Linked DNA regions of Sporichthya polymorpha DSM 43042. The protein of the gene in region 1 interacts with the protein of each later gene in a pairwise test. Links are inferred from orthologs where the notes say so. Each region holds a gene or a part of one and is shown in the gene's direction. Other genes may lie near its edges. The genes, in order: ligA and leuS.

Region 1 (14,356 bases):
GGGACAGCCGAGTCACCGAAGCTTCCGCCCATGACCGATGCAGAACTTCTCCACGGGCCGTTTCGCCGCTGCGAGGGCCTGGAAGCTGGTTTGACGGCGCGTCAGGTGAACGGATCGCGCTTCCGGCTGATCACGAAGGACGTCCACGTCGCCGCGGAGACGCCGCTCGATCTCCCGACGCGGTGCGCGGCGTTCGGGAAGGCCGTCGACATCCCGTTCGTGTTCAGCCACTTCACCGCCGCGGAGCTCTACAACGTCCCGATCGATGCGGACCAGAAGATTCACATCAGTGTCCGCTCGGAGATCGAGCCGCGGATGCGGGGGCTGGTCGCGCATCGCGTGCTGGACCTCGGGAACGTCTGGCACGTGCGCGGCTTTCCCGTCACCTCTCCGGGGCGGACCTTCGTCGACCTCGCGTCGAAGCTGGATCTGACGTCGCTCTGCGTCGCCGGGGACGTCCTCGGGGCCCGCAGCAGCCTGGACGAGATCGACCGCGCGATCGCGCTGGGCGTCGCCCGCCGGGGGATACGCCTGGCGAGGGAGGCGCGGGCACTGCTGAACCCGGCCGCGAAGTCTCCGCAGGAGACGCGGGTGCGGGTGCTGCTCACCCTCGCCGGCGTCCCGCCGCTGGCGGTGAACGAGCCCGCGATCGGCCGGGACGGTCGGCCGTTCGCCGAACCGGACCTGGGGGAGCACACGGTTCTGGTCGCGATCGAGATCGAGGGCAGCCATCACCAGACCGATCGCGATCAGTGGCGGCGGGACATCCGACGCGACGCGGCCTACCGGGACAACGGCTGGATCCTCATCAAGGTCACGAGGGAGGACATCTACTTCCGGCCGCAGTGGATCGTCGAGCAGGTCATCGCGGCCCTCCGCGCCCGCGGCATGCGCTGGTGACGCACGGCCAGGTGCCATCGACTCCCGAAAGCGCAGCGCAGCACCCGCATTTTGCTTTCGGACGTGTCGCACTGCGCTTTCGGGAGAACAGCCGCCGCGGCGCGCACGAGCCGGGGAGGTGGGGGTCAGACCGCCGCGGCGAGGCGGGCGGTGCCGGGGCCGGAGAGGGCGGGGAGGGCGGCGGCGGTGCGGCCGGTCAGCAGGAGGAGCAGGTCCGCGGCGGGGCCGGAGACGTCCTCACCAGCGCCGGCGGACCAGTCGAGGTCGGTGGCCTGCAGGCGGAGGCCCCGCAGGCGCCGGCGGGCCCAGAACGGCCAGCCCATGCGCCAGACCCGCTCGAGGCCGGCCGCGGCCGCGACGGGCGGCATCGGGACGGACCGGCCGAGCGGCCGGGTGACGTCCTGGACGTGGACGAGGGTGTCGAAGACGAGGTTGTCGAGCGTCGTGATCGCGGGCTTGCGGCGGATGTCGGCGACGTCGCGGAGTTCGGCCACGAGGTCAGGGATGCGGCCCGCGTGCCGGATCGCCAGGTCCCGGTTGATGCGGTCGAAGTCGCCGCGGGCGCGGACGGCCATGGCGAGGATCCGCGGCAATCCCGGGGACCGCGGGGTGAAGGCGACGTGCGCGGCGACGTCCCGGATCCGCCACGCCTCGCAGAGCGAGGGGTGCTCCCACTGCTCCGGGCTCAGCGACGCCAGCACGTCGGCCAGGACGCGCCGTTGGTCGGCGATGACGGTCCACTTCTCGTCGCGGTCCATCCCGATCCCCAGTTGTTCGAGTCTCGAACCAATTTATTCGAGTCTCTAACCATCCGGTACCGTCGTCAAGTGTGACGGAGCCGCTGAACGTCGGACTGCTGCTGTTCCTCCCGTACCGCGCGCTGGAGACCCGGGTCTTCCGGGAACTGGCCGCGGCGGGCTTCGACGACCTCACCCCGGCCCAGGCCCGCGTGTTCCAGCGGATCGGGCCCGGCGGCACCCGGCTCACCGAGCTGGCCGAGCAGGCCGGCATCACCAAGCCGACGGCGGCCTTCCTCGTCGACCAGCTCGAGCGCGCCGGGTACGTCGAGCGCGTCCCCGACCCCACCGACGGCCGTGCCCGTCTGGTGAAGGTGGCCGATCGCGGCGTCCGGGCCGTCGAGGCGTCCCGGCCGATCGTGGCCGCGGTCGAGGCGGAGTGGACCGCCCATCTCGGCGACCGCCGGATGACGCAGCTGCGCCGCGCCCTGGCGGACCTGCGCGAGATCACCGACCCGTGGCGGTGATGACCTTCGGGAGAAGGCGAGGTCGGAGGAGATGAGGGTGCGTCAGGAGCGAGCCTTTTCCTTCAGCTTGATGACCCCGCGAGCTTCGGCGTGCACGGTCTGCGGAGCAGGCTCGGTGGGCATCGGGTCGTCCGCAACGGTGTCCTGAGTGGTCATCAGGGGCGGGAGCGGAAGCAGGGGCGAGCCCTCCTCCTCGACCGGGACCTCGTCGCCCTCGTAGTACGGCGGCTGCTCGGCCGCCGGGTCGACGGCGTCCATGATGACGCGGGAGGACGCGGCGCCCGGCCGGAACGGGTGCGTGTTGTCGCCCGCCGGGACGGCCTGCACGAAGAACGTCACCTTCTGCCGCTGGCCGGTGCAGTCCTTCGCCACCGAGTCGAAACCGCCGGCGAACTCGTCGCCGACCGCCTGGACGACCTGCGCGGCCAGGTAGGCCGTCCAGCCGGCCGGGCACACGAAGGTCGCGGGCAGACGCACGGCCGCGCCGTCCGCGATCAGGATGCCGTCGCCCTGGGTAACCGGCTTCGGCCCGGCCGCGTGGGCGGCGGTGGGGGAGAGCGCCAGGGCGAGGACGGCGGACGCGGCGCCGGCGCGGCGGACGAGGGCGTGCATGGGGGCTCCCGGATCTGCAAGGGGGCACCCGACGTGCACCCGGAATGCGAGAGTCATCCGAGATTGCCCCGCCGTCAAGCCGGGCCCGGCGTGGTGACGGCCGCGGCATAACCTGCGGGGGTGCCTGCCCTCCCGCTCGACCTTCCGCCGGGCTCCGCCAGTGGCGTCGGTTCCCTGCCGGGGACCGCGCCGCTGGAGGTGCTGCCGGTCGTCCTCGACCTTCCCGGCCTGCCCTATCTGCCCGAGCTTCCGGCCCGCGGGCCCGGCGCCGACATGATCGGCCGGGCGTTCGCGATCCTCGTCGAGCTCTACGCCGACCTCGCGCCGAGCGGGTGGCGCTTCGCCGAGCACCCCGGGCGGGACACCCGCCGGGCGATCAGTCACCTCGGCCAGGACCTGGACGCGCTGGAGGAGCGCGGCGAGGGCTACGAGGGCGCGATCAAGGTCCAGGTCGCCGGGCCGTGGGCGCTCGCCTCCACCGTGGAGCTTCGGCACGGCGACAAGGCGCTCTCCGATCCCGGGGCCTGCCGTGACATCGCCGCCAGCCTCGCGGAGGGCCTGCGCGGCCACGTCGCCGAGGTCCGCAAGCGGCTGCCGCGGGCGACGACCGTCGTCGTCCAGCTCGACGAGCCGACGCTGCCGGGCGTCCTGCGTGGCACGGTCCGCACCGCCAGCGGCTTCGGGACGCTTCGCGCCGTCGAGGAGTCAGTCGTCGAGGCGACCCTGCGCGGGGTGGTCGACGTGCTGGCCGCCGACGGCGTGCCGACCGTCGTGCACTCGTGCGCCGCCGGCACTCCCGTCGCCCTGCTCCACCGGGCCGGCGCGGCCGGGCTGGCGCTCGATCTCGCCGTCACCGGCCAAGCCTCCGACGAGGCCCTCGGGGAGTTCCTGGAGGCCGGCGGCGTCCTGCTGGCGGGGGTCGTCCCCGCCGTCGACGCGCCCGGCGGACTGTCACCGCTGGCGACTACGGTCTCCCCGGTGCAGGACCTCTGGCACCGCCTCGGTCTGCCGCGGGCGGGCCTGGGGCAGGTCGTGCCGGTGCCCGCGTGCGGGCTGGCCGGGGCGTCGCCGGCCTGGGTCCGCGCCGTGACCACCCGGTGCGCCGACGCGGCGCGCCAACTCGCCGACCTCGGACAGGAGTGACGGATGGCCGACGAGGTCGACGTTCCCGAGATGGCCGACGTGCCGGCCGAGGTGCGCGCCCGGCACGCCGACTTGTCCGAGGAGCTCTCGGACGCCCTCTACCGCTACCACGTGCTCGACCGGCCCACGCTGTCCGACGCCGACTACGACGCGAAGATGCGCGAGCTGGTCGGTCTGGAGGAGAAGTACCCGTCGCTCCGGACGCCTGACTCCCCGTCACAACGGGTGGGTGCGGCGATCAGCACCGACTTCGCCCCGGTCGAGCACCTCGAGCGGATGATGAGCCTCGACAACGCCTTCTCGGCCGACGAGCTCGCGTCCTGGGCCGCACGGGTCGAGAAGGAGGTCGGCGCCGGCGCCGAGTACCTCTGCGAGCTGAAGGTCGACGGGCTGGCCGTCGCGCTCGTCTACGAGAAGGGCCGTCTGGTCCGCGCCGCCACCCGCGGCGACGGATCGACCGGCGAGGACGTCACCCCGAACGTCCGGACGCTGGACAACGTCCCGGACCGGTTGCGGGTCCCCGAGGGCGGGGAGATCCCGGAGCTCCTGGAGGTCCGCGGCGAGGTGTTCTTCCCGGTCGAGGGCTTCGAGGAGCTCAACGCCTCGCTCGTCGCCGCCGGCAAGGCACCGTTCGCGAACCCCCGCAACACGGCCGCGGGGTCGCTGCGGCAGAAGGACCCGCGCGTCACGGCCAGCCGCAAGCTGCGGCTCGTCGTGCACGGCATCGGCGCCTCCACCGGCGTCACCTACGAGCGGCAGTCCGGCGTCTACGACCTGCTGCACTCGTGGGGCCTGCCGATCGCCACGACCGCCAAGGTCGTCAAAGACCTTCAGGGCGTCCAGAAGTTCATCGACCACTACGGCGAGCACCGGCACTCCGTCGAGCACGAGATCGACGGCGTCGTCGTCAAGGTCGACCAGCGCGACCTGCAGCGGCGTCTCGGCTCGACCTCGCGGGCGCCGCGGTGGGCGATCGCGTTCAAGTACCCGCCCGAGGAGGTCAACACCAAGCTCCTCGACATCCAGGTCAACGTCGGGCGCACCGGCCGCGTGACGCCGTTCGGCGTGATGGAGCCGGTCAAGGTCTCCGGCTCCACCGTCGAGATGGCGACGCTGCACAACGCGAGCGAGGTCAAGCGCAAGGGCGTGCTGATCGGCGACACCGTCGTGCTGCGCAAGGCGGGCGACGTCATCCCCGAGATCGTCGGGCCGGTCTTCGACCTGCGTGACGGCACCGAGCGCGAGTTCGTGATGCCGACGCACTGCCCGTCCTGCGGCACCGAGCTGCGGCCGGAGAAGGAGGCCGACGTCGACCTCCGCTGCCCGAACTCGCGGTCGTGCCCGTCGCAGCTGCGGGAACGGATCTTCCACGTCGCCAGCCGCAACGCCCTCGACATCGAGGTGCTCGGCTTCAAGGCGGCGACCGCGCTGCTCGACGCCGGCGTGCTGACCGACGAGGGCGACATCTTCACCCTCGACGAGTCCAAGCTGCTCGGCGTCGACCTGTTCACGACCAAGGCGGGAAACCTGTCCGCGAACGGCGCGAAGCTGCTCGCGAACCTTGACGCCGCGAAGGACCGCGCGCTCTGGCGCGTGATCGTCGGCCTCTCGATCCGCCACGTCGGTCCCACGGCGGCGCAGGCGCTCGCGCGGGAGTTCCGTTCGGTCGACGCCATCGCCGCGGCGTCCGAGGAGCAGCTCGCGAACACCGAGGGCGTCGGTCCGACGATCGCCGCGGCGCTGCGCGAGTGGTTCGCGGTCGACTGGCACCGCGACGTCGTCGAGAAGTGGCGCGCCGCCGGCGTCCGGCTGGCGGAGGAGGTCACCGACGACGGGCCGCGGCCCCTGGAGGGCGTGACGGTCGTCGTCACCGGCTCGCTGACGGGCTGGTCCCGCGACGAGGCCACCGAGGCCGTGCAGAACCTCGGCGGCAAGGTCTCGGGCTCGGTGTCGAAGAAGACCGGCTTCGTCGTGGTCGGCGACTCACCCGGGTCGAAGTACGACAAAGCGGTCTCGCTCAAGGTGCCGGTCCTCGACGAGGAGGGGTTCGCGGTGCTCCTGTCCGACGGACCCGACGCCGCCCGCGAAAAGGCGCAGATCCCGGCGGAGTGACGCCGCGCCTGTCACCATGCCCGCGTGAGCTTCGTGCGGGGGGCGGGGGCGGCCCTGGTCGGTATGACCCTGGTGCTGTCGGCGTCGGCGTGCTCGAACGACGACTCCGGCCCGCTGCCCGCGGCGGACGTGGTCGCGACGGCCGCCCCGTCGGCGACCCCGACCCCGACGCCCACACCGGCCCCGCACCAGTTCACCGTCGTCGCGAGCGGTGACCTGCTGATCCACCCCGGCGTGTGGTGGCGGGCCGAGCGGGAGGCGAAGAACACCTCCGCGCGCTACGACTTCTTCCCGGCGCTGTCCGCGCTGGAGCCGTTGATCTCCGGCGCCGACCTGGCGATCTGCCACCTCGAAGGGGCGATGGGCGCGGCCGGCTCGGAGCCCAAGGGCTTCCCGTTGTTCAACAACCCGCCGGAGCTCGCGGCTGCGGTGGCCAAGCTGGGCTACGACACCTGCTCCACCGCGTCGAACCACGGGATCGACCAGGGCGAGGCGGGCGTGAACACGACGCTGGCCGCACTCGACGCCGCGGGGGTCGCGCACGTCGGGACGGCGCGCAACGCCGACGAGGACAAGCCGGTCCTGCTCGACGCCAACGGTGTGACGGTAGCTCACCTGTCCTACACCTACGGGCACAACAACGCCCGTCCGGCCGACAAGCCGTGGCTGATCAACACCCTCGCGGACGACTCGATCCTCGACGACGCGCGCGCCGCGCGGGCCGCCGGCGCCGAGGTCGTTATCGCGAGCCTGCACTGGGGCGTGGAGTTCGTCACGAATCCGACGCCGGATCAGATCTCGCTCGCGACCGAGCTCATGGACTCCGGCGAGATCGACCTCGTGATCGGCCACCACGCCCACGTCGTCCAGCCGATCGAGGCATTCGGCGACCGATTCGTCGTCTACGGGCTCGGCAACGTCATCTCGGCGCTGAGCCACGACTTCGCGAACGGCGCGTCCCGCGAAGGGATCGTCCCGAAGTTCACCTTCACGCGCGACGGCGAACGCTGGAAGGTCACCGACATCGAGGTGACGCCTACGTACGTCTCGCCCGTCGGGGGCCTCCACACCGCCGACGTCGCGACCGACCTCGAGCGCAGGCCCGCGGGGGAGGACCTCGCCCGGCTGACGCGCGCCCGCGACCGCACCGTCGCCACGGTGTACAGCCGTGGGGTGGACGACGCCGTGGTGCGGGTGCGCTGACCGGCCGGATCAGGCGCCGGCGGCGGAGATCGTGCGGGCCAGGGCGACGAGGTGGCCCAGTCGCGCGAGCTCGGAGTCGAGGAACTCGGGACCACCGCGGCGGCCGAGGATCAGCACCCGGTCGCCGGAGGTCATCACGGCGGCGGTCGTGGACTGCGCCAGGCTCGGCGCCCACTGCGCAGGGTCGGGCAGCCTGATCGGCCGCGTCAACGGGAGCCACGGCGTCGTGACGTCGCCGATCTCCTCCGGCGCGGCCGGGCTGCGGTCCAGCAGCCGCGGCTCGGAGTCGCCCTCGTCGCGGGCCTCGATCAGCACGGCCCAGTCGGCGCGGAAGACGTTCGGGCTCAGCTGCACCAGGACCGCCTCGGCGTGCGGCGGGTCAGCCGTCATCGCCTCGACGACCTGCAGGTCACGCTGCAGTCCACCGCGCGAGGGGTAGAACCGGACGAAGTCGACCTGCGCGCCCTCGACCGAGTTGCACGCCGTGACCAGGGCGTCCGCCATCTTGCCCGGCGGCAGTTGAACGAGGATGTCGTCGACCGCGCGGCCGTCCCCGCGCTGCTCCACGACGTCGACCCCGACGATGTCGGCGTCGGCCTTGCCGAGCGCCGTCGCGAGCGCACCGAGGGAACCGGGGCGGTCGGGCAGGACGACACGGAGCAGGAACATGTGCCCATTGTCCCTCGAGCGCGGCTTCAGCCGTGTCGACGGCAGGTTTCGGCCGTGTTTTCGTCGGCTCCTAGGATTGCCGGGGTCCGCCGGAGCTCGTTCGATCGGAGCCGCATGTCCATCACCCGAGACGAGGTCGCGCACCTCGCCCGGCTCGCCCGGCTCGATCTGAGCGAGGACGAGCTCGCGCAGATGGCCGGCCAGCTGGACGCCATCCTGAACGCGGTGGCCCGCGTCTCCGAGGTCGCGGATGCCGACGTGCCGCCGATGTCCCACGCCGTCCCGTTGACGAACGTTCTCCGTGAGGACGAGGTGCGTCCCGGTCTGACGCCCGAGCAGGCGCTCTCCGGCGCCCCCGCCGCCGAGGACGGTCGGTTCCGGGTGCCGCGGATCCTGGGGGAGGCGCCGTAATGGGGGACCTGACGAGGCTGACTGCCGCCGAGCTCGCAGCGCTCATCGCCGCGGGCGAGGCGTCCGCCGTCGAAGTGACGCAGGCTCACCTGGACCGGATCACGAAGGTCGACGAGTCCGTTCACGCCTTCCTGCACCTCGACACCGAAGGAGCGCTGGCGGCCGCGGCCTCCGTCGACGCGGCGCGGTCGACGGGCACACCGCTCGGTCCGCTCGCCGGCGTCCCGCTCGCGCTCAAGGACGTCCTCACCCAGGAAGGCGTCCCGACCACGTGCGGGTCGAAGATTCTCGAGGGCTGGCGGCCGCCGTACGACTCGACGGTGGTGCGCAAGCTGCGCGCGGCCGGCGTCGTCATCCTCGGCAAGGCGAACATGGACGAGTTCGCGATGGGCTCGTCCACCGAGAACTCGGCCTACGGCCCGACGCGCAACCCGTGGGATCTGACGCGCATTCCGGGCGGCTCGTCCGGTGGCTCCTCGGCGGCGGTCGCGGCGTTCGAGGCGCCGCTCGCGATCGGCACCGACACCGGTGGTTCGATCCGGCAGCCGGCCGCGGTCTGCGGCATCGTCGGCACCAAGCCGACCTACGGCGGCGTCAGCCGCTACGGGCTCGTCGCGTTCTCCTCCAGCCTCGACCAGGCGGGCCCGTTCGCCCGCACCGTGCTCGACGCGGCGCTGCTGCACGAAGCCATCGCGGGGCACGACCCGCTCGACTCCACGTCGATCGACGCCCCCGTCCCGCCCGTCGTCGCGGCGGCCCGCCAGGCCGACGTCGGCGGGCTGCGGGTTGGCGTGGTGCGGGAGTTCAGCGGAGCCGGTTACCAGGCCGGGGTCGAGCAGCGGTTCCGCGAGGCGGTGGAGCTGCTGACCTCGCTCGGTGCGGAGGTCGTCGAGGTCTCCTGCCCGAACTTCACGTACGCGATGCCCGCGTACTACCTGATCGCGCCGAGCGAGTGCTCGTCGAACCTCGCGCGGTTCGACGCGATGCGCTACGGCCTGCGGGTCGGCGACGACGGCACCGCCGGCGTCGAGGAGGTCATGTCCCGGACGCGCGCCGCAGGCTTCGGGCCCGAGGTGAAGCGTCGCATCATTCTCGGCACGTATGCGCTGTCCGCCGGCTATTACGACGCGTACTACGGCTCGGCGCAGAAGGTGCGCACGCTGATCGCGCGCGACTTCGAGGCCGCCTTCTCGCAGGTTGACGTCCTCGTCTCGCCGACCGCGCCGACGACGGCGTTCCCGCTCGGCGAGAAGGTCGACGACCCGCTCGCGATGTACCTGCAGGACCTCTGCACGATCCCGTCGAACCTCGCGGGCAACTGCGCGATGTCCGTGCCGGTCGGCCTCGCGCCGGAGGACGGCCTGCCGGTCGGCCTGCAGATCATGGCGCCGGCGATGGCGGACGACCGGCTCTACCGCGTCGGCGCGGCGTTGGAGAAGGCACTGGTGGAGCGCACCGGGCACCTGCTGATCGAGGAGGCTCCGCAGCTGTGACCGAGACTCTCGCCACCCCCGCGATTGTTCCGTTCGAGCAGGCGCTCCAGACCTACGAGCCGGTGATCGGCCTCGAGGTCCACGTCGAGCTCGGCACCGCGTCGAAGATGTTCTGCGGCTGCCCGACGGCCTTCGGTGCCGAACCCAACACCCAGGTCTGCCCGACCTGCCTCGGCCTGCCGGGCTCGCTGCCGGTGGCGAACCGGAAGGCGATCGAGTCCATCATCCGGCTCGGTCTCGCGCTGAACTGCTCGATCGCGTCCTGGTGCCGGTTCGCGCGGAAGAACTACTTCTACCCGGACATGCCCAAGGACTTTCAGATCAGCCAGTACGACGAGCCGATCTGCTTCGAGGGGCACCTCGACGTCGAGGTCGAGGGCCGGACCTTCCGCATCGGCATCGAGCGCGTGCACCTCGAGGAGGACACCGGCAAGTCGTTGCACGTCGGCGGCGCGACCGGTCGCATCCACGGCGCCTCGCACTCGCTCGTCGACTACAACCGCGCCGGCATCCCGCTCGTCGAGGTCGTGACCAAGCCCGTGACTGACACCGGATCACTTGCACCCGAGGTCGCCCGCGCCTACGTCACCGAGTTGCGGGACATCTGCCGCACGCTCGGCATCTCCGACGTGCGCATGGAGGAGGGCTCGCTGCGCTGCGACGCCAACGTCTCCATCGCGCCCCGCGGCGCGAGTGAGTGGGGCACCCGCTCGGAGACGAAGAACGTCAACTCGCTGCGCTCCGTCGAGCGTGCCGTCCGCTTCGAGATCTCGCGGCAGGCGGGCGTGCTCGACGCCGGCGGTCGCGTGATCCAGGAGACCCGGCACTTCCAGGAGGACTCCGGCACGACCACGCCCGGCCGGAGCAAGGAGACCGCGGAGGACTACCGGTACTTCCCGGAGCCGGACCTCGTCCCGATCGCCCCCGCCCCGGATTGGGTCGAGGAGCTCCGGGCGGCCCTGCCCGAGCTGCCGACCGCGCGCCGGAAGCGGCTGCAGGCCGAGTGGGACCTCTCCGACCTCGACATGCAGGCGCTCACCGGCGCCGGCGCGCTCGACTCGGTCGAGGCGACCGTGGCTGCGGGCGCGTCCCCGGAGGCGGCGCGCAAGTGGTGGCTGGGGGAGCTCGCCCGGCGCGCGAACGAGGCGGGCGTCGAGGTCGCGGCGCTGCCGATCACCCCGGCGCAGGTCGCCGAGGTCTGCGCGCTCGTCGACGCGGGCAAGCTTAACGACAAGCTCGCCCGGCAGGTCATCGAGGGCGTGCTGGCGGGGGAGGGGACGCCCGAGCAGGTCGTCGCGGCCCGCGGGCTCGTGGTCGTCTCCGACACCGGGGCCCTGACCGCCGCCGTCGACGCCGCGATCGCCGCCAACGCCGCGGTCGCCGACAAGATCCGCGGCGGCAAGGTCCAGGCCGTCGGGGCCCTCGTCGGTGCGGTCATGAAGGAGACCCGGGGCCAGGCCGACGCCGCCGCCGTGAAGGCGCTGATCCTGGAGAAGCTCGGCGTCTCCGAGTAGCCGGGCTGTTCCCGGACGCCGTGTCCATATAACCTGTCCAGACACCTTGGAGATGACATCTCCACTGGCGTGCACTGGAGATGACATCTCCAGTGCAGGGTGGATCGGCAACGGCGACGGAGGCGGGCGACGTGAGCGGGACGGCGAGCGGGACGGCGATCGACACCGAGTGGGGGCCGCTGGCCCAGCCGCTGCACGCCGAGGTCCCGGACGACCCGCGGCCGTGGCGGGACAACGCGTTCCTCTGCTTCTGGGACCCTGCCACCCGGGTCACCGGTGTGATGCACATCTCCGCCTCGCCCAATGCGGCCGGCGGGCGCCGGGCCCGCGTCAGCGTTCGCCTGGAGAACACGACCGTCGAGGTCGTCGAGTCCCTCGGGTTCGCCACCTGGAACAGCGAGTCGATCACCTTCGACCCCCAGACCGGCTTCACCGTCGACGGACCGGGGCTGTCCGGGAGTCTGACCTTCACCCCGCACCACGCTCTTGCCGTCTTCCTCGGAGAACACGCGCCGAAGGCGTTCAGCCTCGACTCCGAGCACCCGCTGCACCACTACCAGCGCAGCGCGCGGGTCATCGGCTCGCTGACCGTCCACGGACGCACCGTCGAGGTCGACGGCTTCGGGTACCGCGACCGCACCTGGGGCTTCCGTGAGGAGTCGGCCAGCGTGCAGGAGTACTACGGCTGCATGTGGGTGTTCCCCGACGTCTCGGTCTCGGCGATCCGGCTGCTCGGCCAGGACGGGCACACCGCGACGATCGGCCACGTCTGCGACGCCAACGGCACTGTCCCCGTGACCGGCATGACGATCGTCCGCGACGCCGCCGGGCTGTTCCGGTCCACGCGGATCGACCGCAAGGAGGGCGACCCGCTCGAGGTCTCGCTCGTCGAGCGCTACGGCACGTTCTGGTGCCCGATGGGTGTGGAGGAGCAGGCCGGTCCGACGCTGAGCGCCTACGACGAGTGGCACTCCCTGCGCCGGGCCGACGGGGTCGAGGGCTTCGGCCTCCTCGAGCAGGGCATCACGCGCCAGCTGTACTGACGCCCTGTCAGAAGTCCGTCAGAGCTTCTGCTCCTCCGAGCACCACCAGGTGGTCCGGCCGCCGACGGTGCCGCGGGTCATCGGGGCCCCGTCGCGCGGGCACTCGGCCCCGGCCTTCCGGTGCGGGATCACCGACAGGGTGTGGACCCCGCCGCCGGCGATCGCGTCGGTGATCGCCTTGCGCACGCCCTTGTGGAGCCGGTCCGCCTCGGCCCGGGTCAGGTCCTTGGCGGGGCGCTTCGGGCTGACCTTCGCCAACCAGAGCGCCTGGTCGGCGAGCAGGTTCCCGATGCCGGCGATCGCGTTCTGGTCGAGCAGGCGGGCCTTCACCGGCGCGATGCTCCGGCCGAGCATCGCGCGGAACTCGGCGGGCGCGATGGTCTGCGCGTCCGGCCCGAGGTCCTCGTGGGGCGGGTCGAGGCGCACCCGGCCCAGCCGTCGCGGGTCGACGAGCAGCAGGTAACCACCGTCGTCGAACCGCAGCGCGAAGCGGGTGAACCGGTGGTCGCCGGCGGCGCGGCCGCGGGCCCAGTAGTCACCGCCGTCGGTCTCGTCGCCCTTCGGGTCGGCGACGACGATCTTGCCGGACATCCCGAGGTGGATACCGAGCTCCGGGCCCGGGGTGCGGCTGCGCCCGACCCCGCCGGTGTGGCACCACATGCTCTTCCCGCGGCGGCAGGCCTCGGTCAACGTCCGCCCGACGAGCGCGTCGCGGATCTGGCCGGGGGAGTGCGGGCGGCACTCGTAGGTGTCGCTGTCGTCGACGTCCACGATCCGCCGCCCGAGGGCGTAGGACTCGATGACGCGGCGGGCGGACTCGACCTCAGGCAGTTCGGGCACCGGCCAATTCTGCTGATGCCCTCTCCATCGGTCAGAGCCGGTCGGCGTTCGCGTGGAACGCGTCGCGGACGTACTGGGAGAACCCCGGGGCGAGCTTGTCGTACTCCGCCAGGTACCGCGGGTCGGAGATGTAGAGATCGCCGAGCCCACGGTGCATGTCCCCGCCGCAGTCGTAGAACCAGCGGATCAGGTGCTGCCGGTGCTCCTCGGCCAGCTGCATCGCGACGGGGCCGTCGGCCGGTTCGCCCGCTCGGATCGCTGCGAGGAAGCCCTCGATGTTCGCTCCGGCCTGCTCTTTGATCTCGATCCAGTCCTCCTTCGTGTACCGAGCCGACCGGCGCTGTGACTCACGCCAGGCGTCGGTGTCTCCCCACTTCTCCTTCGCCTCCTCCTGGTACTCGGCGATCTTGTCCGTGCCGAAGATCTCGAACTGCTCCTCGGGCGTCAGGGCCATGCCCATGCTCCGGGCCTCCATCTCCTTCTCGATCGCCGCCAGCAGCGCGGCGTTGCGGGCCTGCCGTTCGCGCACCAGCCGGTGCTGCCGGCGCAGGTGGTCGTCGACGTCGACGTCCGGGTCGGCGAGCATGGACGCGATCTCCTCGAGCGAGAACTCCAGCTCGCGGTAGAAGAGGATCTGCTGCAGGCGACGCAGGTCCCCGGTCGAGTAGAGCCGGTAACCGGCGGGGGAGCGCCCCGCCGGAGTCAGCAGCCCCAGCTCGTCGTAGTGGTGCAGCGTGCGCACCGAGATGTGCGCGAGCTTGGCCACCTCACCGACTGTGTAACCGTTCACGCCTCCGATCGTGAGGCCTCACGTGGCGTCAGGGTCAAGCCATTTCGAGGTGTGTCTGTCGGTGGCCGGTGGCAGGGTGAGGGCATGGCCGAGAATCCCCTGAACGAGCCCAAGACTGTCCTGCACCGGTACTTCACGGGCGTGCGGGACGCCGTGCTGTGGAAGCTCGAGGACCTCTCCGAGTACGACGCCCGGCGGCCCTTGACCCCGACCGGTACCAACGTGCTGGGCGTGGCGAAGCACCTGGCCTGCGTCGAGCTCGGCTACTTCGGCTGGACGTTCGGCCGGGCCACCGACATCACGCTGCCGTGGTACGACGACGACGCCGAACCCAACGCGGACATGTTCGCCACCGAGTCCGA
Region 2 (14,816 bases), 1.5 Mb from region 1 along the record:
GTCGGTGGAGCACCGTGTTTCCGAGCCAGGGGCCCATGACGACGACCTGGGCCCCGTCCGGCCGGTCGTGCCATACCGTGGTTCCGCCGGTTACGGAAAAGGTGGACCCGTCAGGAGTCACAGCGAACGAGTCGCCCCGCATACCGCTGCGGACGCGGAGCACGCCGTTGTCGTCAATCTGATGGATGCCGCCGTAGTGGGCGATGACCAGCCGACCCGTCGCTGGATCGACGCCGAGCCATCTGACGGTTCGGAGGGCGGCACCGATCGCCGTCTGGTCGTCGGCGAGCGCAGCGACCTCACCAGAGGCGCCCGGTCGCCCGGCCGCGACCTGGAGCGAGCCTCCCGTCGCCGGAATGCTGAGCACCGTGGCCTCGTGGGAGATGTACAGCGTTGCGCCGTCGGGGCTCAGAGCCAGACGCGGCGTGCGCAGCGCGGCCTCCGTGCCTGGTACTCCCGGTCCCGGCAGAACGGTTCCACCGCCCACGAGCGCGCTCAGCGTGCCGTCCGGAGTCAGTGAGTACACCGCGTGCAGCGGATCTTCGGCGAAAGGGGTGGCGCTGGGGATGCGGCTGCCGTAGTACAGCGTGCCGTCCGGCCCAACGGTGATCGAAGGGGCCGCGGAGCCGTACGTGGCGGCGAGTTGTTCCGGGCTCAGGAGCGCTTGCAACGTCGCCGAGTCACCCTCGCCCCGGAACGTGTAGACACCGAACTGCGTCGCCACTACAGGTGAACCGTCGGCGTATGCCGCAACGGCGGACACGGAGCTGAGGTAGGCGCGAGACAGCGGCGTTCCGCTCGGGGAATCGATGCGGCGATGACCAGGGTTGAGGCCCGCAACGACCGTGCCGGAGCGTGGGGCCTGGGAGCCGTCGTAGGCGAAAGCGCGGACATTGCCGCACGACACCAACGAGGCCTCGGCCTCGGCGACGACGGCGGCCACGTCGAAATCCGGGCAGGCTCCGACGTCGGGCGTCTTACCCTCGGTCGCATCAGCGCCTGCGATGGTCCGCAGCGTGCCTCCGACACGGAAGGTGCGGACCACACCGCCTTCCGCGTACACGATGCGCTCGCCGTCCGGGCTGACGGCGATGGCCGTTGGTTGCACCCGCAGGGTCTCCGGCGTCATGCCGTCGAGGGGACCGACTGGGTCGGGCCAGGAACCGGGCCCGGCAACGACCTCCAGTTCGCCGACGGGTCGTATCCGCTCGATGCGTGTCTCGGCCGACAGCACGATCGTGCCGTCGGCTCCGGCGGAGGCAAGCCTGCTCGTGTGCTCGGCGAGTCGGCTCACGTCGCCGCCCGGGCCGATGAGCTCGGTAACGCCCGCACTGTTGTTCGGCTCCGTCTGTCGGCTGACCACGATCGCGCCGTCGCGGCGGGCCGTCAGCACGATGCTGAACAGTGACGTTCGATCACCCTTGAACACTTCGGAGATGCCGTCAGGCGCGACCTGCAACGCCCAGACCGTGTCCCACGTCGTGAGCGCGTAGATTGCGCCGGTCTCGGTGGGCCAGGCCCCGGCGATGCTGCGCACCCCGAGGACGTCCGCAGGCAAGAGGGGAACGTCGCTCGCGGCGTCGATCTTCCCGGTTGCCGCATCCACTCGCCGCCACGACTGGTCGTCCCAGATCAAGAGATTTCCGGACGGCTCCCGGAACATTTGGTCAGCGCCCACGAACGCCTCGTCCGCGGGTCCGCCGTTCCCGCTGCCTCCCTCGAACAGGACGTCGAGCCCGGTGGTGGGTGTGCTGGTGGCGGTGGCCGACGGCACCGTCAGGGCGAGTGGCGTCACGATCGTGGCGGCGGCGAGGAGCGCTCCCGTGACCCACGCGGCTTGGCGGCGGAGCACGTCGGTCCCCTTCGGCAGCGTTCGAGCAACCCGATGGGGCGCTCCGTCCTCATCGTCGGCTCTGAGCGCGTTGCGGTTGATCGTCGGTTCAGTCCGAATCGGGATGGCCCTTTCGGCCCATCGCCCCGCCGGTAATGGGCGCGAGGGTTGCGCGGCCCCCTCACTAGACTCGGTCCAATGAGCGAGCGCGCAGATGAGGTTTCCGGCGGGGACGCCCCGAAGTTCCGCTACACCGCGGCGCTCGCCAACGAGCTGGAACGCCGTTGGCAGGACCGGTGGGAGGCGGAGGGCACGTTCGAGGCGCCCAACCCCGCCGGGCCGATGGCCGAGCCGGAGAAGGTGGCCGGCCGGGAGAAGCTCTTCGTGATGGACATGTTCCCGTACCCCTCCGGGTCGGGACTGCACGTCGGGCACCCGCTGGGCTACATCGCGACCGACGTCTACGGCCGGTACAAGCGGATGACGGGCTACAACGTCCTGCACTGCCTGGGGTACGACGCGTTCGGCCTGCCGGCCGAGCAGTACGCGGTGCAGACCGGTCAGCACCCGCGGGTCACGACCGAGGCGAACATCGCCAACATGCGCCGTCAGCTGCGCGCGCTGGGCCTGGGGCACGACCCCCGCCGGTCGATCTCCACGACGGACACCGACTACTACCGGTGGACGCAGTGGATCTTCCTGCAGATCTTCAACTCCTGGTACGACACCGAGGTCGACAAGGCCCGGCCGATCGCCGACCTGATCGCGCAGTACGCCGACGGCTCGCGGCCGACGCCGGACGGCCGCGCGTGGGACGAGCTGAGCGAGCGCGAGCGCCGCGACATCATCGACTCGCACCGCCTGGCGTATCTCTCGCACGCTCCGGTGAACTGGTGCCCCGGCCTGGGCACCGTGCTGGCGAACGAGGAGATCACCGCCGACGGCCGCAGCGAGCGCGGCAACTTCCCGGTCTTCAAGCGCAACCTGCGCCAGTGGATGATGCGCATCACCGCCTACGCCGACCGGCTGATCGCCGACCTCGACGGACTGGACTGGTCCGACGCCATCAAGCTGATGCAGCGCAACTGGATCGGCCGGTCGCAGGGTGCGCGCGTCGACTTCGCGGTGACGACCGCGGCCGGTGCCGCCGAGAACATCACCGTCTTCACGACGCGTCCCGACACGCTGTTCGGCGCGACGTACATGGTGCTCGCGCCCGAGCACCCGATGGTCGACGACCTGCTGCCGGCGCAGTGGCCGGGTGAGCTGCCCGAGTCGTGGACCGGCGGGCACCCGACGCCGGCGGCGGCGGTCGCGGCGTACCGGACCGCGGCGATGTCGAAGTCCGACGTCGAGCGCCAGGTCGACGCGAAGGAGAAGACCGGCGTCTTCACCGGCGTCTACGCGACGAACCCGGTGAACGGCGAGGCGATCCCGGTCTTCGTCGCCGACTACGTCCTGATGGGCTACGGCACCGGTGCGATCATGGCGGTGCCGGCCGAGGACGACCGCGACTGGGCCTTCGCCGAGGCGTTCGGCCTGCCGATCCGGCGCACGGTCTCCCCGCCCGACGACTGGGCCGGCGGCCCGTGGACCGGCGAGGGCGTTTCCATCAACTCGGCGAACGACGAGATCTCGCTGAACGGCCTGACCATGGCGGCCGCGAAGGAGCGGATCACCGAGTGGCTGGTGGCCAAGGGGCTGGGCGAGGCCACCGTGCAGTACAAGCTGCGCGACTGGCTGTTCAGTCGGCAGCGGTACTGGGGCGAGCCGTTCCCCGTCGTGTACGACGAGCACGGTGTGGTGGGCCTGCCGGACCACATGCTGCCGGTCGAGCTGCCCGAGGTGGAGGACTACTCGCCGCGGACGTTCGACCCGAATGACGCGGACTCAGATCCGGAGTCTCCGCTCGCCCGAGCGACCGAGTGGACGACCGTCACGCTCGATCTGGGCGACGGGCCCAAGGAGTACCGGCGCGAGACCAACACGATGCCGCAGTGGGCGGGCTCGTGCTGGTACGAGCTGCGGTACCTGGATCCGACCAACTCCGAGCGGTTCGTCGACCCCGAGAACGAGCAGTACTGGATGGGCCCGCGGAACGCGGACGACCCCGGCGGCGTCGACCTCTACGTTGGCGGGGTCGAGCACGCGGTGCTGCACCTGCTGTACGCGCGGTTCTGGCACAAGGTGCTCTACGACCTGGGCCACGTCTCGTCGTCCGAGCCGTTCCGTCGCCTGTTCAACCAGGGCTACATCCAGGCCTACGCCTACCGCGACGCGCGCGGCGTGCTCGTGCCGGCCGAGGACGTCGTCGAGGGTGCGGACGGCGTCTGGACCTACAACGGCGAAGAGGTCACCCGCGAGTACGGGAAGATGGGCAAGTCCCTGCGCAACTCCGTCACGCCGGACGACATGTTCGACGCCTATGGCGCCGACACCCTGCGCCTGTACGAGATGGCGATGGGCCCGCTGGACGTCTCCCGGCCGTGGGACACCCGCGCGGTCGTGGGCTCGTTCCGGCTGCTGCAGCGGATCTGGCGCAACGTCGTCGACGAGAACACCGGCGAGCCGACGGTGCAGGACCGGCCCGTCGACGTCGAGACCGCGCGCGTGCTGGCGCGGACCATCGACGGCGTCGGCCGCGACATGGACAACCTGCGGTTCAACACCGCGATCGCGAAGCTGACCGAGTGCAACAACCATCTGACCCGCGTCGTGAGCGCGGAGGGTGGGCTGCAGCGCGAGGTCGCCGACGCGCTGGTGCTGATGATCGCGCCGCTGACCCCGCACATCGCGGAGGAGCTGTGGGCCAAGCTCGGCCACACCGGCTCGCTCGCCTACGAGCCGTTCCCGGCCGCCGACCCGGCCCTGCTGGTCGAGGACACCGTCACCTGCGTCGTCCAGGTCAAGGGCAAGGTCCGCGACCGCCTCGAGGTTCCGGCCGACATCACCGAGGAGGCGCTGGTCTCACTCGCCCTCGCCTCCGAGGCGGTCCAGCGCGCCCTCGACGGGGCGGGCGTCCGCACCGTCGTCGCCCGCCCCCCGAAGCTGGTCAACGTCGTCCCCGCCTGACCGCCGCTGTCGAAAAAGGGTGACACCCCTTACTCCGCAGTAAGGGGTGTCACCCTTTCTTTTCCACAGGCGCCGCACGGTCGACGTTGTCCACAGGTCCGCGCCTGTGTGGCCCGCGAGGCGGCGAAGCCGTCTACCGTCCGGGCGTGGGTCTGCGTGCGGGGTCGGGTCGCGTCGCCGAGGCCCGGGCACGCGCGGAGCTCCGGCTGCGGGACCTCTTCGCGGTCGGCCCGGGGCCGGTGGCTGTCGACGCCGCGGACCCGGACTCCGCCGACTCGGATCCCGCCGACGACGGATCCGCAATCGGCCGGGTCCGGATCGGCCTCGACCGGCGGGCGGTCGGGGCGCTGCTCGTGATCGCGCTCGGGGGAGTGGTGATCGCCGGGGCCGTCGTCCTGCGCTCGCGGCCGCACGTCGAGGACGTCGGGCCCGCGGCGCTGGTCGCTCCCGGCTCGCCGGTGCCGGGGGTCTCGGCCGCTCCCGGCCTCGCGCCGCCGAGCATCGTCGTCGACGTCCAGGGCAAGGTGCGCCGGCCCGGGGTCGTGCAGTTGCCCGCCGGGTCGCGGGTGCTCGACGCGCTCACCGCCGCCGGCGGCCCCCGCCCCGGCGTCGGGACGACCTCGCTCAACCTCGCCCAACTCCTGACCGACGGCGAGCAGATCGTCCTCGATCCCGGGGGAGCCGGGGGAGCCGCGGGCATCGGCTCCGACGGCCTGGTGAACCTCAACACCGCGACCCTCGCCGACCTCGACAGCCTCCCCGGCGTCGGCCCCGTCCTCGCCCAGCGGATCCTCGACTGGCGCTCCGAGCACGGCCGCTTCTCCTCGGTCGAGGAACTGCAAGAGGTGCCGGGCATCGGCCCGAGCACCTTCGCCGACCTCAAGGACCGCGTCCGGGTATGAGCGTCTGTCGGCCGTCGCAGCAGGACGTGGGACGCTGACGTCGTGGCTATCAGTCGAGCCGACAGGCGCGCCTTACGTAGTGAACGAGCGCGTGCTGAGTTCGGCCGAGACGCTGACGTCGCGCTCGACGTGTTGGAGCTGACCGAGTTCGCCTGGCACGACTGCTACAACGAGATCACACCGCCCGATGAGGTGGTGGATGACATCTTCGTGGTGGCGCAAGGGAACCTCGCGACATTCGTCCGCATGGCCCGGCTGGCGGTAGAGGACTTTCGCGACCTGCGCCTGGCTGCCGATGCCGTTCGCGGGCGCTGAAGCTGCAATTCGTTACGCGGGTGCCGCGTGGGGCATTCACGTCCCACACCAGTAACGAATTGCGGCTCCAGCGTCCGCTTGTGGCCGCGCGCCCGCATCGTCGGCAGGCTCGCGCGCAGCGACTAATCACCGGTCAACCCGTCACAACTGAGTCCGTGTGCTCGCCCAGCGGATCCTCGACTGGCGCTCCGAGCACGGCCGCTTCTCCTCGGTCGAGGAACTGCAAGAGGTGCCGGGCATCGGCCCGAGCACCTTCGCCGACCTCAAGGACCGCGTTCGGGTGTGACTGGCCGCCGATGCCGTCCGTGGACGCTGAAGCTGCAATTCGTTACACGGGAAGTGTCGTGAGGCGCCCCGATTGCCACTGCTGTAACGATCTGCAGCCTCAGTGTCGGCCGCCGAGATCTCTTTGGCTGGTCAGCCGGCGCGCTGCTCGCGTCGGTAATCGTCCAGGGCGTCGGGGTGGATGTGCGCGATGCCGTCCACCATCACCGCCGCAATGCGCTTCTCGATGACAGCCTTGGCGAGCTCTGGGCCGGGGATTCCGCTCGCACGCGCAGCCTCGGCGAGCGTGAGCGCCCCCAAGCGATGGGCCTTCTCGGCGATCGACTCGGACACCTCAGCCTCCTGCGGTGAACAGCGTAGGGCGAATCGGTCAGACCTGAACCTGACGCAGCGTCACGAGAATCACCCGATCGGCGTTGGGCCGTTCGCGTGACGGGCGGGGCGGGGCAATGGAACGGGGAGCCATGCTCGGACCAGCACCGGTAGATGCCGGACCGGTGGGGGCGTTCGGGGGACGTTGTGGTCGGTCCAGGGGGCCGGCGGGGGCGGGGAATCGCTCTCGTCGTCGCGCCGGTACTGGTGGCGGGGTTGTCGGTGGCGGTCGCGCTGGGGGCGCGGCACGCCAGTGCACCGGCGGAGACGATGACGCCCGTCGCCGCGGAGACCGAGCGGACCCGTCCGCTGCTGCCGCACACCCGCACGGACTGTGCGGTGCAGAAGTGCGTCGCGCTGACCTTCGACGACGGGCCCGGGGCGCAGACCCGGACGCTGCTGCGGATGCTGCGGCGCGCGAATGCGGTCGCGACGTGGTTCCCGATCGGGGAGGTTGCCGCCGCGCATCCCGAACGGCTGCGGGCGATCGCGCGCGCCGGTCACGAGATCGGCAACCACTCCTGGTCCCACCCGGTGCTGCCGCGGCGGGGCAACCTCGCGGTGGCGGGGGAGATCACCCGCACCGCCGACGTGGTCGAGCGTGCGACGGGCGTGCGTCCTCGACTCGTGCGTCCGCCCTACGGCGCGATCTCGCCGCGGGTGCGGGTCGCGCTCGGGCACCTCGGTGCCCCGATCGTGCTCTGGGACGTCGACCCGCTCGACTGGAAGTACCGCGACGCCGACCTCGTCCATCGCAACGTCGTCGACGTCGTGCGGCCGGGGTCGATCGTGCTGCTGCACGACATCCACGCGAGCACGGTCGCGGCGGTGCCGCTGATTCTCGCCACGCTCGCCGGGCAGGGCTACACGTTCGTCGGGGTCTCCGACCTGTTCGACGCCCCGCTGCGGGCGGGCCGGGTGCACACCGACCGCGCCGTGTCCTGATCCAGGGTCTTGACCAGGGCTTTTCTGAACCGTCTTCAGTTTCACAGCGCTGTCCGATTTACCCGGTATGCCCCGATTCCGTACGATCCTCGCGTTCGGACGGAAGAAGGCAGGCATGACCGAGGCAGGTACGGCCCGGCGGCGGATCGCCGCGGTGGCCGGCATCGTCGCGCTCGGACTCTGCCTGTCGGCGACGGTCGTAGTCGTCGCACGCACGGCCGGGTCGGACGAGGCGGCGGCCAAGCCGGTCGCGTCCGCCTCGAACCTCGCCGCCGAGGACTCCGACGTCCTCAGCGAGGAGCAGGCCCGCGCCCGCGACCGTGCGCAGCTCGCCGCCGAGCGCGCGCGGCTGCTCGGGCTGCAGCCCCCGGCTCCGGCGGACGAGGTGGCCCCGGCGCCCGCGGTGACGGGGGACGTCGACTGCGCCGTGATCAAGTGCGTCGCGCTGACCTTCGACGACGGCCCCGGCGCGCAGACGAGCCAGGTGCTCGCCGCGCTCGCGGAGTACAACGCGGTCGCGACGTGGTTCCCGCTCGGCGAGATGGTCATCGACAACCCGGACGCCCTGCGCGCGATCGCGGCGGCCGGCCACGAGATCGGCAACCACTCCTGGTCGCACCCGCAGCTGACGGCGCTGCGCGAGAAGGACGTCGACCGGCAGATCACCCGCACCGCCGACCTCATCGCCGAGGTCATCGGGGTCCGCCCGACGCTGGTCCGCCCGCCGTACGGGTCGGTCTCGCGCCGGGTCAACGGCGAGCTCGCCCGGCTGCAGGCGCCGATCATCCTCTGGGACGTCGACCCGCTCGACTGGCGCTACCAGAACACCGACCGCGTCCACCGCAGCGTCGTGCGCCAGACCAAGCCCGGCTCGATCGTGCTGCTGCACGACATCCACCGGACGACGGTCGCAGCGGTACCGCGCATTCTGCGCTCGCTCGCCCACCGCGGCTACACGTTCGTGACGGTGTCTGCGCTGTACGGCAACAGCCTGCAGGCCGGCCGCGCCTACACCGACCGCCGCGCCGACCTCGGTCGCTGAGTTTTCCCCAGGGCGCACACCTCCGAAGTTGTCCACAGCGCCGGCCGGCGGGGTCAACGGCCGTCGTAGCGTCCGCCGGTGGACCGGATCGATCTGCGCCTCCTCCCGGCGGCCGCCGCGGCCTGGCTGGCCGCGTGGGTCACGCCGACGGTGCACCGGACGACGGTTGCCGTCGCCGTGCTCGGCGCGGGCGTCGCGGCGGTGCTCCTGGTCCGGTCCCGCACCGCAGGCGCGACCGTGCTCGCCGCCGCCCTCGGCGTCGGTGCGGCCGCCGGGCTCGGGGCCGCGGCGCGGGGAACGGCGATCGCCGCCGGACCGGTCGACGACCTCGCCGTCGAGCGGGCGACGGTCCGTGTCGACCTGCGCGTCACGGGCGACCCGGCGGTACGGCCGACCGCGTCGCGCTTCGGTCGCGGGGAGGTCGTCACCGTGCCGGCGCTGGTCGAGCGCATCCTCGCCCGCGGGACCACGACCGACGTTCGTACCCGGGTCCTCGTTCTCGCGACCGACCACGACTGGACGAATCTGATCCCGGGTCAGGAGCTGCGCGTGGCCGGGCGACTCTCGCCGCCCCGCTCGCACGGCCCGCTGGCCGCGGTCCTCCAGGTGCGTGGGCCACCGCCGGAAGCGACGGCTGCGCCGTGGCGCGACCGCGCCGCCGCCGACGTCCGAGCCGGGCTGCGGTCCTCCGTCGCCGGACTCGGCCCCGCGGAACGCGGCCTCGTGCCGGGCCTGGTCCTCGGCGACACCTCGGGCATCGACCCGGAACTCACCGGCGACTTCCAGGTCGCGGGGCTCTCGCACGTCCTCGCGGTGTCCGGATCGAACCTCGCGCTTCTGCTCGGCGCGGTGCTCGGGCTGGCGCGGCTGGCCGGGGTCCGGCTGCGCGCGCTGCCCGTCGTCGGGCTCGTCACCGTCGTGGTCTTCGTGTTCGTCGCCCGACCGGAGCCGAGTCTGCTGCGGGCGTCGGTGATGGGTGTCGTCGGCGTCCTCGGACTGGCGGTGGGACGCCGCGGCCGGGCGGCGCCCGCGCTGTGCGCGGCGGTGATCGTGCTGCTGCTCGTCGACCCCTGGCTCGCCCGCTCGTACGGGTTCGCGCTCAGCGTCTCGGCGACGGCCGGGCTGATCTTTCTCGCCCCGCGCTGGTGCGACCGCCTCGCGCGCCGGATGCCGCGCTGGCTCGCGACGGCGATCGCGGTCCCCGCCGCGGCCCAGGCGGCGTGCGGCCCCGTCATCGTGCTGCTGACCGACGAGGTCGGTCTGGTCGCGGTCCCGGCGAACCTGCTCGCGGTGCCGGCGGTGCCGCCGGCGATGCTGCTCGGCGTCCTCGCCGCGGTGACGTGGCCGCTCTGCCCGCCGCTGTCGCGGGTGTTCGGGCAGCTCGCGGGTCTGCCGGCATGGTGGATCGTCACCGTCGCGCGGTGCGCCGCCGACGTGCCGGGCGCGACGGTGCCATGGCTGGCGGGTGCCCGCGGTGCGCTCGTCCTCGCACTGCTGACGCTCGCCGTCGTGACGGTTCGTCAGCTTCCGCCGGTGGCGGTGGGGTCGGTCGTGCTGGCGGTGGTGCTCGCGCTCCGGCCGCCGGTTCCGCTCCCGACGGTGCTCCCGGGGCCCTGGCCGCCCCGGGACTGGGTCGTGGTCGCGTGCGACGTCGGGCAGGGCGACGCGCTCGCGATCCGCGCCGGGCCGCGATCGGCCGTCGTCGTCGACGCCGGGCCCGACCCGGCCGCGGTCGACCGCTGCCTGCGCCGCCTCGGCGTCCGCGAGATCCCGTACCTGCTGCTGACCCACTTTCACGCCGACCACGTCGAGGGCCTGCCGGGCGTGCTCCGCGGCCGCCGGGTCGCCGAGATCGGCGTCAGCCCGCTCCCGGACCCGCCGGGGGAGGTGGAGCGGGTACAGCGCTGGGCCGGCCGCGTGCCGCTCACGCATCCGGCGCCGGGGGAGCAGCGCCGGGCCGGGGAGGCGTCCTGGCGGGTGGTCTGGCCGCTCCGCCTGATCGACGAGGGCGCGCCCGCGAACAACGCGTCGGTGGTGCTGCTGGTCCAGGTGCGCGGTGTCCGGATTCTGCTCACCGGCGACATCGAGCCCCCGGCCCAGGCCGCCCTCCACCGTGCCGAGCCCGGCCTGCGCGCGGACGTCCTCAAGGTCCCGCACCACGGCTCGGCCCACCAGCACCCGCCGTTCCTCGCCTCGGTCGGGGCCCGGGTCGCCCTCGCCTCCGTCGGCGCCGACAACGACTACGGCCACCCCGCCCCCGCGGTCCTGCGCCTGCTCACCGCCGCCCGCGCCGCGATCGGCCGCACCGACCGCCACGGCGACGTCGCCGTCGTCCTCCGCGCCGGCCGGCTGGCCGTCGTCCGGGACCGCCCCACTGAGCGACAGGGTTGAAACAGGTGAGGTGCCGAAGCGGCCCGCGGGAGTCACTCCCGTTGCAACCCTGTCGCTCACTGGGGCGGCCGGGGCACCAGGGCCCGACCGAGTGTCGGGCGGCCGTGGCATGCTCCCTCCCCGTGAGCGGAGATGAGTAACGCGCCCGCCCCGCTGCCGGCGCTGACGTTGGTGCTGGGGCCGGAGGAGCTGCTCGCGGAGCGGGCGGTCGCGGCGGCGCGGCGGGCGGTGCGGGCCGTGGACCCGGACGCAGACGTCCACGACCTCGCCCCGGGGACGTTGCAGTCGGGGATGCTCGACGAGCTCACGAGCCCGTCGCTGTTCGCCGAGCGGCGGCTGCTGATCGTGCGGGCCGCGCAGGACCTCTCGCAGCCCGTCCTCGGCGAGGTCGAGGCGCTGGTGAAGAACGTCCCGGAGGACGTCTGTGTCCTGCTCGTGCACCCCGGCGGGGCGAAGGGGAAGGCCCTCGCCGACACGGCGAAGAAGGCCGGCGCGGTCGTCGTCGACTGCGCGGAGGTCAAGAAGGCCGGCGACAAGCTGACGTTCATCGCCGGGGAGTTCCGCGCAGCCGGGCGCCGGGTCGGGCAGGACACGGCCCGGGCGCTGCTCGACGCCGTCGGCGGCGACCTGCGCGAGCTCGCCGCCGCCTGCAGTCAGCTCTGCGCCGACACCACCGGCGCGATCGACGCCGACGAGGTCCGCCGCTACTACGCGGGCCGGGCCGACGTCACCAGCTTCCACGTCGCCGACCTCGCCCTGGAGGGCCGGACGCCGGAGGCGCTGGAGCGGCTCCGCTGGGCACTGGCCTGCGGGGCGGAACCCGTGATGGTCGTCGGCGCCCTCGCCAACAGCCTCCGCGGCCTGGCCAAGCTCGGCTCGGCGCCGCGTGGGCTCTCGCAGGGGGATCTCGCCCGGCAGCTCGGCATGCCGCCCTGGAAGGTCGACAGCCTCCGCCGTCAGCTCCGCGGCTGGACCCCGGACGGGATGGCGAAGGCCCTGACCGCCGTCGCCGCCGCCGACGCCGCGGTCAAGGGCGGGGCGGTCTCCACCGCGTACGCGCTGGAGCGGGCCCTGGTCGACATCGGCGCCGCCCGCCGCGACGGCTGACACGCTTCACAACGTCAGCGGGACCGAGCGCTATAGCGCTCGGTCCCGCTGACGTTACGACTCGGTGGCGGCTAGCTGCCGGCCTTCGTGAGCGCCTGGGCCATGGCCGACTTCTTGTTGGCGGCGGCGTTGGCGTGGATGACGCCCTTGCTGGCGGCCTTGTCGAGCTGGCGGGCGGCCTGGCGCATGAGCTGGGTCGCGCCCTCGGTGTCGCCGGCCGCGGTGGCCTCACGGAACTTGCGGATGGACGTCTTCAGCGAGGACCGCACGGCCTTGTTGCGCAGCCGGGCCTTCTCGTTGGTCTTGTTGCGCTTGATCTGCGACTTGATGTTCGCCACGGAAGAGCTCGCCTCGGTCTGTCTCGGAGTCCATCGGAACGCGGGCGTGCGCGAGTGCGCACGCCGAGCGCGACCGCCGAGGTTACCAGCGGTCTGTGGATGCCACCAAACCGGCGTCCGAACGGCCCCCGACGCGGGTGGTGGACACGCTGGGCGGCGAACGGGTGGCGGTGAAAACTCTCCGAAACAGCGCGGGCATACGCTGAGCCAATGGCCGACCTGTTCCAGGACTATCCGCTCGGTTCGGCCTGGGACGAGATGTTCTCCGAGGGCGGGAAGCCGCGGGCGGCGTGCGAGGCCGTCTACGACACCGTCCGCACGCTCCCGAGCGACGAACTGCGCGCGCGGGCGGACGCCCTGGCGCTGTCCTTCCTGGACCGCGGCGTCACGTTCGCGCTCGGCGGCGAGGAGCGGCCGTTCCCGCTCGACATCGTCCCCCGGATCATCACCGCCCAGGAGTGGGAGGTCCTCTCCGAGGGCGTCGCCCAGCGGGTCCGGGCGCTGGAGGCCTTCCTGGCCGACGTCTACGACTCGGGGCAGATCTTCGCCGACGGCGTCATGCCCCGGCGCCTGATCGCCACCTCGGCGCACTTCCACCGGGCCGCGGCCGACGTCGTCCCCGCGAACGGGGTGCGGGTCCTGGTCTCGGGCATCGACGTCATCCGCGACGAGGCCGGTCAGTTCCGCGTGCTGGAGGACAACATCCGCACGCCCTCCGGCGTGAGCTACGTCATCGAGAACCGGCGCGCGATGACGCACGGCCTGCCCGAGGCGTTCTCCTCCCACCGGATCATGCCGGTCTCGGACTACCCGCAGCGCCTGCTCGCCGCCGCCCGCGCCGCGGCTCCGGACGGCAACCCCGACGCCGAGGTCGTCGTCCTCACCCCGGGCATCTACAACTCGGCCTACTTCGAGCACGCGCTGCTCGCCCGGCTCATGGGCGTCGAGCTCGTCGAAGGCCGTGACCTGGTCTGTCGCGGCAATCGCGTCTACATGCGGACCACGTCGGGGGAGAAGCGCGTCGACGTCATCTACCGGCGCATCGACGACGACTTCCTCGACCCGCTGCACTTCCACCCCGATTCGGTCATCGGCTGCCCGGGCCTGCTCAACGCCGCTCGGGACGGCGGGGTGACGATCTGCAACGCGGTCGGCAACGGCATCGCGGACGACAAGCTCGTCTACAGCTACGTGCCCGACATGGTCCGCTACTACCTGAGCGAGGACCCGATCCTCGCCAACGTCGACACCTACCGGCTCGACGACCCGGAGACGCTCAAGTGGGTCCTGGCCCACCTGGACGAGCTCGTGCTCAAGCCCGTCGACGCCTCCGGCGGCAAGGGGATTGTGATCGGGCCCCGGGCGGAGAAGGACGTGCTGACCGAGCTCGCGGTCCGCGTCGCCGCCGACCCGCGCGGCTGGATCGCCCAGCAGGTCGTCTCGCTGTCCACCGTCCCGACGCTGATCGAGGATCAGCTGAGGCCCCGTCACGTCGATCTGCGTCCGTTCGCCCTGAACGACGGCAACGAGATCTACGTCCTGCCCGGCGGTCTGACCCGCGTCGCGCTGCCCGAGGGTCAGCTGGTCGTGAACTCCTCGCAGGGCGGCGGTTCGAAGGACACCTGGGTCCTCGCCGGCCCGAACGACCCCGACGTCCCGAAGACACCGACCGTCGCCGAGGAGCCGGTGCAGGCCAGTCAGCGCGCGCCGCGCGGGACCGCGTCCGACCCCGGCCCCCGCACCCTCGGCGCCGTCCCCGCCCTGCACCGGCAGGCGGCGCAGCAACAGCAACAGCAGCAGCAGGGGAGCTCGCGATGCTGAGTCGGATCGCGGAGTCGACGTTCTGGATCGGCCGCTACCTGGAGCGCGCGGACTCGACCGCGCGCATCCTCGACGTGCACGTCCAGATGCTCGTCGAGGACCCGTGGATCGACGAGGCGCGGGTCTGCACCTCGCTGATGGAGGTCATGGGCGTCGACGGGGGAGCGGAGGCGACGTCGGCCGCGCAGGTCCTCGCCCAGCTGGCCTACGACCAGAACAACCCGAGCTCGATCGCCGGGTCGCTGTCGGCCGCGCGCGAGAACGCCCGTGGTGCGCGCGAGACCATCTCCGCCGAGATCTTCGAGGCGCTGAACTCGACCTGGATCGACCTGCCCGAGCAGCGGCGCCGCGCCGACCGCTTCGGCCCGCACGGCTTCTTCAGCTGGGTGCGCGAG

What was found.
Region 2: the proteins of ligA (region 1) and leuS interact in binary tests that used the Escherichia coli proteins (3 or more experiments, as listed by UniProt). The link is inferred for Sporichthya polymorpha DSM 43042 from one-to-one orthologs.

Annotation. Positions count from the first base shown.
Region 1 is NZ_KB913029.1:3,704,685-3,719,040, forward strand. The notes cover bases 3,484-6,476. They hold ligA (NAD-dependent DNA ligase LigA), read left to right. Parts: upstream 3,484-3,922; coding sequence 3,923-6,031; downstream 6,032-6,476. Other genes in these bases: SPOPO_RS0117970 (methionine synthase), read left to right, coding at 3,484-3,919; SPOPO_RS30355 (CapA family protein), read left to right, coding at 6,056-6,476. Also shown: SPOPO_RS30350 (PDDEXK family nuclease), read left to right, coding at 106-900; SPOPO_RS0117955 (maleylpyruvate isomerase family mycothiol-dependent enzyme), read right to left, coding at 1,026-1,658; SPOPO_RS0117960 (MarR family winged helix-turn-helix transcriptional regulator), read left to right, coding at 1,730-2,164; SPOPO_RS0117965 (hypothetical protein), read right to left, coding at 2,207-2,776; more of SPOPO_RS0117970, read left to right, coding at 2,897-3,483; more of SPOPO_RS30355, read left to right, coding at 6,477-7,234; SPOPO_RS0117985 (ACT domain-containing protein), read right to left, coding at 7,244-7,903; Asp-tRNA(Asn)/Glu-tRNA(Gln) amidotransferase subunit GatC, read left to right, coding at 8,018-8,314; Asp-tRNA(Asn)/Glu-tRNA(Gln) amidotransferase subunit GatA, read left to right, coding at 8,314-9,807; Asp-tRNA(Asn)/Glu-tRNA(Gln) amidotransferase subunit GatB, read left to right, coding at 9,804-11,321; SPOPO_RS0118005 (DUF7065 domain-containing protein), read left to right, coding at 11,453-12,364; SPOPO_RS0118010 (Fpg/Nei family DNA glycosylase), read right to left, coding at 12,383-13,204; SPOPO_RS0118015 (MerR family transcriptional regulator), read right to left, coding at 13,236-13,994; SPOPO_RS0118020 (DinB family protein), read left to right, coding at 14,079-14,356. UniProt on the Escherichia coli protein: DNA ligase that catalyzes the formation of phosphodiester linkages between 5'-phosphoryl and 3'-hydroxyl groups in double-stranded DNA using NAD as a coenzyme and as the energy source for the reaction.
Region 2 is NZ_KB913029.1:5,198,445-5,213,260, reverse strand. Bases 1,651-5,103 are described here. They hold leuS (leucine--tRNA ligase), read left to right. Parts: upstream 1,651-2,029; coding sequence 2,030-4,903; downstream 4,904-5,103. Other genes in these bases: SPOPO_RS0125115 (ComEA family DNA-binding protein), read left to right, coding at 5,050-5,103; SPOPO_RS34590 (hypothetical protein), read right to left, coding at 1,651-1,795. Also shown: more of SPOPO_RS34590, read right to left, coding at 1-1,650; more of SPOPO_RS0125115, read left to right, coding at 5,104-5,805; SPOPO_RS0125110 (hypothetical protein), read left to right, coding at 5,848-6,120; SPOPO_RS0125105 (ComEA family DNA-binding protein), read left to right, coding at 6,278-6,406; SPOPO_RS0125100 (hypothetical protein), read right to left, coding at 6,538-6,738; SPOPO_RS31585 (polysaccharide deacetylase family protein), read left to right, coding at 7,000-7,722; SPOPO_RS31580 (polysaccharide deacetylase family protein), read left to right, coding at 7,838-8,764; SPOPO_RS31575 (ComEC/Rec2 family competence protein), read left to right, coding at 8,843-11,155; holA (DNA polymerase III subunit delta), read left to right, coding at 11,288-12,262; rpsT (30S ribosomal protein S20), read right to left, coding at 12,334-12,600; SPOPO_RS0125070 (circularly permuted type 2 ATP-grasp protein), read left to right, coding at 12,811-14,421; SPOPO_RS0125065 (alpha-E domain-containing protein), read left to right, coding at 14,415-14,816.